DNA from 2 places in the Mesorhizobium sp. M1423 genome. Region 2 is predicted to be linked to the other one. Evidence: predicted binding sites of a transcription regulator. Region 2 holds the regulator's gene; the other holds the start of a gene.
What was found. Region 2 encodes LexA, which represses DNA repair genes until DNA is damaged. Its sites were predicted from a motif close to TGTTCNNNNTGTGTTCNG; they were not measured.

Region 1 (3,415 bases), on a different contig from region 2:
GCCTCGCACCATGCACCGGGAAAGGGCGACAGGCCGCGAATCTGGTTGTGCACGTCGCCGGCAGGTCGCAGCCAGTCTATGCGAGTCTCCGATTTATCGATTTTCTTGGCGTAGGTCACCCCCACCTCCGCCTGTGTGGTAAATGTCAGCGTATTCCGCTCGAGCCGTTCGAGCGCTTGCACCATCAGCGCAGCACCCAGGATCATCAGCCGGTCGTGCAGATCGCCGGCCGTCATGTCGGGTCCAATGGCGCATTTTTCAACCATTGCCACAGGCCCGGTGTCGAGGCCTTCCTCCATCCGCATCACCATCATGCCCGTCTCGGTATCGCCGGCCATGATGGCGCGCTGGATAGGGGCAGCGCCGCGCCAGCGCGGCAATAGCGATGCGTGGCCATTGAGGCAACCGAGCCGCGGCGCCTCGAGAATAGGTTTGGGCAGAAGCAGCCCGTAGGCGACGACCACGGCGACATCGGCGCGCAAGGTGCGGAACGCCTGCTGCTCCGCCTCGCTCTTCAGCGACACCGGCGACCGCACCTCGATGCCAAGCCGCTCCGCCTCACGCTGCACCGGCGACGGCGTCAGCTCGAGCCCGCGCCGGCCTGCGGCGCGCGGCGGCTGCGTGTAGACGGCTGCCAATTCATGCCCTGCCCCGGCGATCGCTCGCAGCGTCTGCACGGAGAATTCGGGCGTACCCATGAAGATGACACGCAGGGGCATTCGTCGACCCCTATCCCACCATCTTGCCCGGCGCCTTGTCCCTGGCGAGCTTCTTGAATTTCTTGACCACCATGTCGCGCTTCAGCTTGGAGATGTGGTCGATGAACAGCACGCCGTTTAGGTGGTCGATCTCATGCTGCAGGCAGGTCGCCATCAGCCCCTCGGCCTCGAGCTCCTGCAGCTTGCCGTCGCGATCGAGATACTTCACCCGCACCGCTGCCGGACGCTCGACCTCGGCATAGTAATCCGGGATCGACAGGCAGCCTTCCTCGTAGACCGAACGCTGGTCGGAGCTGTCGAGGATTTCGGGATTGATGAAGACGTGCGGTGCCGGCGTCTCGTCCTCCTTGGCGAGGTCGATCACCAGCAAGCGCAAGGGTTCGCCGACCTGGATCGCCGCGAGGCCGATGCCGGGCGCGTCATACATGGTGTCCAGCATGTCGCCGGCCAGTTTACGCAAATCACCGTCGACACGCTCGACCGGTTTTGAAACCTGACGCAGGACGGGATCGGGGAGGATGATAAGCGGCTTGATCGACATGGCGTCTCACCTAAGACCTCGCAGGAAAAGCGTCAACCGGGACGCCTTCTGGTCGTTCACGTTTTGATCTGTGCCGCCAGACCGAATCATCTATGCTGTCGGCATGAACGATCTGGCCACCATCCTGTCCGAACCTGTCGCCCGCCTCGGCGCCACCACGATCACGCTCGGCCATGCCCTGGGTTTCGGCGCAATGCTGTTCCTCGGCCTGTTCGTGGCGCTCGTCATTGCGCTCTGGCGATCGGCCAAGGCGCGTGCAATGGCGGCCGCCGAAGCCGCCGACCACGCCCGCGACGCCGAGGTGCGGATGGCCGGCATCTTAGCAAGCCAGGCGGAAATGCAGGGCCGTATGGGCGCTATCGCCGAAGTGTTCGGGGCGCGTCAGGCCGAACTGACCCAGTCGATCGGCCAGCGCCTCGACGCCATGACCGGCCGCCTCGGCCAGACCATGACCGAGCAGACGAGATCGACGCATGAGAGCCTCGCCAAGCTGCAGGAGCGGCTGGCGGTCATCGATATCGCGCAAGGCAACATCCAGTCGCTGGCCGGCCAGGTCGTGCAATTGCAGGCGATCCTTTCCAACAAGCAGACGCGCGGCGCCTTCGGCCAGTCGCGTATGGAAGCCATCGTCGCCGACGGATTGCCCCACGGCGCCTATGAATTCCAGGCGACCTTGTCGAATGGCAGCCGGCCCGACTGCCTGGTGAAGATGCCGAACGGCGCACCGTCGCTTGCCATCGATGCAAAGTTTCCACTCGAGGCCTGGAATGCCATCCGTGCCGCCGAAGGCGCCGACCTGCAGAAGTCCGCCGCTCAGGCTTTCCGCCGCGACATCGAGGTGCATGTCCGGGATATTTCCGAAAAATACCTGATCCAGGGCGAGACGCAGGACACTGCCTTCATGTTCGTGCCCTCGGAATCGGTGTTCGCCGAAATCCACGAGAATTTCGAGGCCGTTGTCCAAAAGGCGCATCGATCGCGGATCGTCATCGTCTCGCCATCGCTTTTGATGCTGTCGATCCAGGTCATCCAGGCGATCCTCAAGGATGCCCGTATGCGCGAGCAGGCGCACCTGATCCAGGGCGAGGTCATCCGGCTGATGGAAGACGTCTCTCGGCTCGACGAGCGGGTGCGCAAATTGCAGACGCATTTCGGTCAATCGGCCAAGGATATCGAGGACATCCTCGTCTCGACATCGAAGGTGACCAGGCGCGGACAAAAGATCGAGGCGCTGGAGTTTGGCGTGCAGCCGGCGGAGGACACTGCTGGGTCGAATGGCAGCGGAGCAAAAGCGGAAAGCAGCGCGCGTGTTGCCGATTCGAAAACCGGGCAGCTGAGGCTAAGGGTCGTCGAAGGCGACGATTGAGAGCTACGCCGGAACCGGAGCCGAGGCTTCGCCCGGTCTGGCGCTACTGCTCCTCGATGATGGTTGTGCCTTCGAATTCCGGCAGCCAATGCAGCGCCGAGCGATGCCAGATCTGCTTTCTCGGCACCAGTTGATCGCGCTGCCATGCCGTGCCGACCCTGATGCCGTAAACCTTCGGTCCCGCGCCCGCCGACGTGGCGTAGAGATGCGAGCCGCACTCACCGCAAAATGCCTGAGCGCGCTTGGCACCACTCGAACCGGTCTTGATGTAGATTTTCGGCGCGCCCTTGGTGATCGTGTAATTGTCCTCGGACGCCGGCACGGTGACGCGAAAGGCCGTTCCGGTTAGCTTCTGACAATCGATGCAGTGACAAATGGTGGTCTTTTCCGGATCGACCTCGGCCTCGTAAGTAATGGCGCCGCAATGACACCCGCCGTCGATTTTCATCTTCGTTCCTCCTGGAGCTTTTGCGCGCAATCATAACCGGGACTGCCCGATGGCGCAGCCATTTTCCTCAGGCCGGCTCCCCTCCGGACGCCGCCAAGGCCTTGCTCCGCCGTTCCCAGGTGCCGGTGGTCTGCGGCTTGACGAACAGGCGCGTGACCTCCGGCATCTCCGCCTTCAGCCGTGTCTCGAGGCGTTCGACGCAGGTCTCTATCTCGGGCGCCGACAAGTGGTCCTCGAACTCGATGCTCAGAGCGGCGACGATCTCCTGAGGCCCCATATGGAGCGTCAGTACGCCATTTGCCCGCTGCACCGCCGGGTCCTGCTGGACAATGGCCAGCACT
Region 2 (3,415 bases):
CTCGGCCATCGCGGTCATTCTGGTGTCGCCGCACGAGGTGGTCGGTCCGAGCTTCCAGATGTCCTTCGCCGCGACGGCGGCCCTTGTCGGCGCCTATGCAGGCTGGTCCGATTACCGCGCCGGCAGGGCCACCACGCCGCCGCCGCGGTTGTCGCCGCTACGCTTTGCCGCTCGAAAGGTCCTGCTGGGCATGGGCGGCCTGGCGATGACCTCGATCATTGCAGGGAGCGCCACGGCGCTTTTCGCCATATGGCATTTCCAGCGCGTGGCGCCGCTCAGCCTGTTCGCCAATCTGGCCATCATGCCTATCGTCTCACTGGTCGTCATGCCCTTCGCCGTCCTCAGTGCGCTGGCGATGCCGTTCGGCGCGGATGGGCCTTTCCTCTACGTGATGGGCAAGGGGCTGACGGCGATGATCGCCCTGTCCGGGTGGATCTCCGAGCGCTCGCCGATCGATGCGGTCGGGCTGATTTCGCTGAGATCTGTCCTTTTGGTGACGATCGCCCTCGTCATTGCCAGCATGGCGACGACCTGGTTGCGGCTCGTGGCCCTTCCTTTTGCGCTCGCCGGCTTGCTGACGACAACGCAGACGCGCGTACCCGATGTATTGATCTCGGAGGACGCACGGCTGGTCGCGCTGCCAATCGGCAGCGGTGAACTCGCGGTCAACCGGGCACGCCCGAATGAGTTCACCATCGACAACTGGAAACGCGCGCTCACATCAGAGGCTATCGTCGCGCCAGAAACACCTGGAAAGAACGATCCGCAATTCGACATTGCCGATCCGGCCGACCTACCGCCGGGCATGCCGTTCATTTGCACGGACGGTCTCTGCCTTGCCAGGCATCCATCCGGCGCGATCATCGCGCAAGCCAAGGACCGCGATACTGCACGGCCAGCCTGCGCCTTTGCCAGCTTGATCGTCATCGACGACGCCACCGCCCATAATCCCTGCTACTACGACCGGCTGGTCCTCGTCGTCACCAAACGGCAACTGGCGCGCGCGGGAAGTGCGGCCGTCTATTTCGATCCACAAGCGGCAACATGCGCCGAAATCCGCTTCGCCGTCGAAAAATCATACCGGCCCTGGCACGTGCAGCGGAAATTTTCACGCACGGCGCGGGGCATGCCGCCATACCGCAGAGCCGACAAGCCAAAAGCCGGCGCCAAGGGCGCAACTCAGTAGCGGCGGATCAACCCGACGAGCTTGCCTTGTACCTTGACCCTGTCTGGCCCGAAGATGCGCGTCTCGTAGGCCGGATTGGCCGCTTCCAGGGCGATCGAGGCGCCTTTGCGGCGGAACCGCTTCAGCGTCGCTTCCTCCTCGTCGACCAGTGCCACCACGATCTCACCAGGGCTCGCCGTATCGGCATTGCGGATGATCACCGTGTCGCCGTCGAAAATGCCAGCCTCGATCATCGAATCGCCTTTGACCTCAAGCGCATAATGCTCGCCGCCCATGATCATGTCCGGCGGCACCGAGATCGAATGCGTCTGGTGCTGGATGGCATCGATCGGCACACCAGCGGCGATGCGGCCCATCACCGGGATAGACACGGCGGCAACGACATCGTCGTCATTGCCGGCTGCAGGGACGCGCGACGATGTCGGCTTGCCCTGCCGAGGACCTTGCCCAAGACTGCCCTGGATGACACTCGGCGAGAACTTGCGTGCCGCATTGAGGCCGGGGGCGATCGAATCGGGCAGGCGCAGCACCTCCAGCGCACGGGCCCGGTTGGGCAAACGGCGAATGAAGCCGCGCTCCTCCAGCGCCGTAATCAGCCGGTGGATTCCCGATTTGGAAGCCAGGTCGAGCGCTTCCTTCATCTCGTCGAAGGAGGGCGGGATACCGCTTTCCTTCAGCCTTTCGTGGATGAACATAAGCAGTTCGTGTTGTTTGCGCGTCAGCATAGCGACCCCCAACAGAATCAGAAAAACAAACCCAGAACAAACACTATCTGTTCCAGTTGTGTTCCGCAACTGTTTAAAGTTTAATGAATGTGTTAGGGCTCGGGAAACGATACCACTCACCAAACCGGAACGCTGCATTTTCACCGCCGCGGGCCTCATCGCCTTGATTCTGCTTTCGTTTTCGGCCTCTGGGTTCCCAGAAGGCGGCACTGGTATCGGCCGTCAGCCGGCAAAGGGGCACGGAATTGAAGCCGTATCGACTGTGCGGTTGGCCAATGCACCGTGAACGAAACGAACTCAAAACGCCAACCTTGGGTTGGCTTGGCTCCTGGTTTCCACCGCGTGGTCAGGCAACTTGTCGCCGGTGGGGCCTTGCTGCGCGATACCAGGTAATGGAGAACCGCTCGTGACCGATGGATGCCGTCGATGCGTGTCCGGCGTAGCGGTGAATCTTGGGGGAGCAGACAAATCATGACAGGAATTCCCGATCTCGTGGCCACAAAGGCGTTGGATGCTGCAGATCCGCTGCGCGCGATGCGCGACCGCTTTGTGCTGCCGCAAGGAGTGATCTATCTCGACGGCAATTCGCTAGGGGCCGCTTCGCGTGCCGCTTTCGATGAATTGAGCAAGGCAGCGACCGAAGAATGGGCGCATGATCTCATCCGCGCCTGGAACACGGCCGGCTGGTTCAACATGCCACTCGAACTCGGCGACCAGCTCGGGCGCCTGATCGGTGCCGCGGCCGGCCAGACGGTGGTCTGCGACACGACATCGGTCAACATCTACAAGCTGCTGCACGCCGCCATGGCCATGCGGCCGGAGCGGCAGGTCATCGTCGCCGAGGGCGACAGTTTTCCGACAGACCTCTATATGGCTGACGGTGTGGTTTCGATGCGAAAAGATACGCTGCTTCGCCTCTCGGGGGTCGACGCGCCGAGCATCGAAGAGCTGATCGACGAAGGCACCGCCGTGGTGCTGGTCAACCACGTCAACTACAAGTCGGGCGAACTGCGCGACATGCCGGCGCTGACGCGCAGGGCCCAGGAGGCCGGGGCGATGATCGTCTGGGATCTCTGCCACACCGCCGGTGCGATGCCAGTCGAGCTCGACAAGGCAAACGCCGATTTTGCCGTTGGTTGCACCTACAAATATCTGAATGGCGGACCGGGCGCGCCTGCCTTCATCTATGCGGCTGAGCGGCATCTTGCCGACATCCAGCAGCCGCTCACCGGCTGGTGGGGCCATGCACGGCCCTTCGCCTTCGAGCCAGGCTATGCGGCCGGCACCGGCATCCGCCGGTTTCTGTGCGGCACCCAGCCGGTCCTGTCGATGCGCACGCTGAAGGGCGCGCTCGACATCTGGAACGATGTCGACATGACGGCGGTGCGCAAGAAGAGCATCGCGCTGGCCGATCTGTTCATCGAGCTTGTCGAGGCAAAGTGCGGCACTTACGGGCTAACGCTCGAAAGCACGCGCGACGGGGAAAAACGCGGCAGCCAGATTT

Region 1: NKG95_RS23450 (DNA recombination protein RmuC) is a predicted target of LexA. The motif match lies at 1,314-1,331, and genes of this name have one in related genera.

Annotation. Positions count from the first base shown of each region.
Region 1 covers NZ_JAMYKU010000020.1:69,428-72,842, reverse strand. The annotation lists gene fmt (methionyl-tRNA formyltransferase) at 1-713, opposite strand, end outside; gene def (peptide deformylase) at 730-1,260, opposite strand; gene NKG95_RS23450 (DNA recombination protein RmuC) at 1,364-2,626, shown strand; gene NKG95_RS23445 (GFA family protein) at 2,670-3,074, opposite strand; gene NKG95_RS23440 (cation diffusion facilitator family transporter) at 3,142-3,415, opposite strand, start outside.
Region 2 covers NZ_JAMYKU010000006.1:153,038-156,452, reverse strand. The annotation lists gene NKG95_RS10290 (ComEC/Rec2 family competence protein) at 1-1,186, shown strand, start outside; gene lexA (transcriptional repressor LexA) at 1,180-1,911, opposite strand; gene kynU (kynureninase) at 2,383-3,415, shown strand, end outside.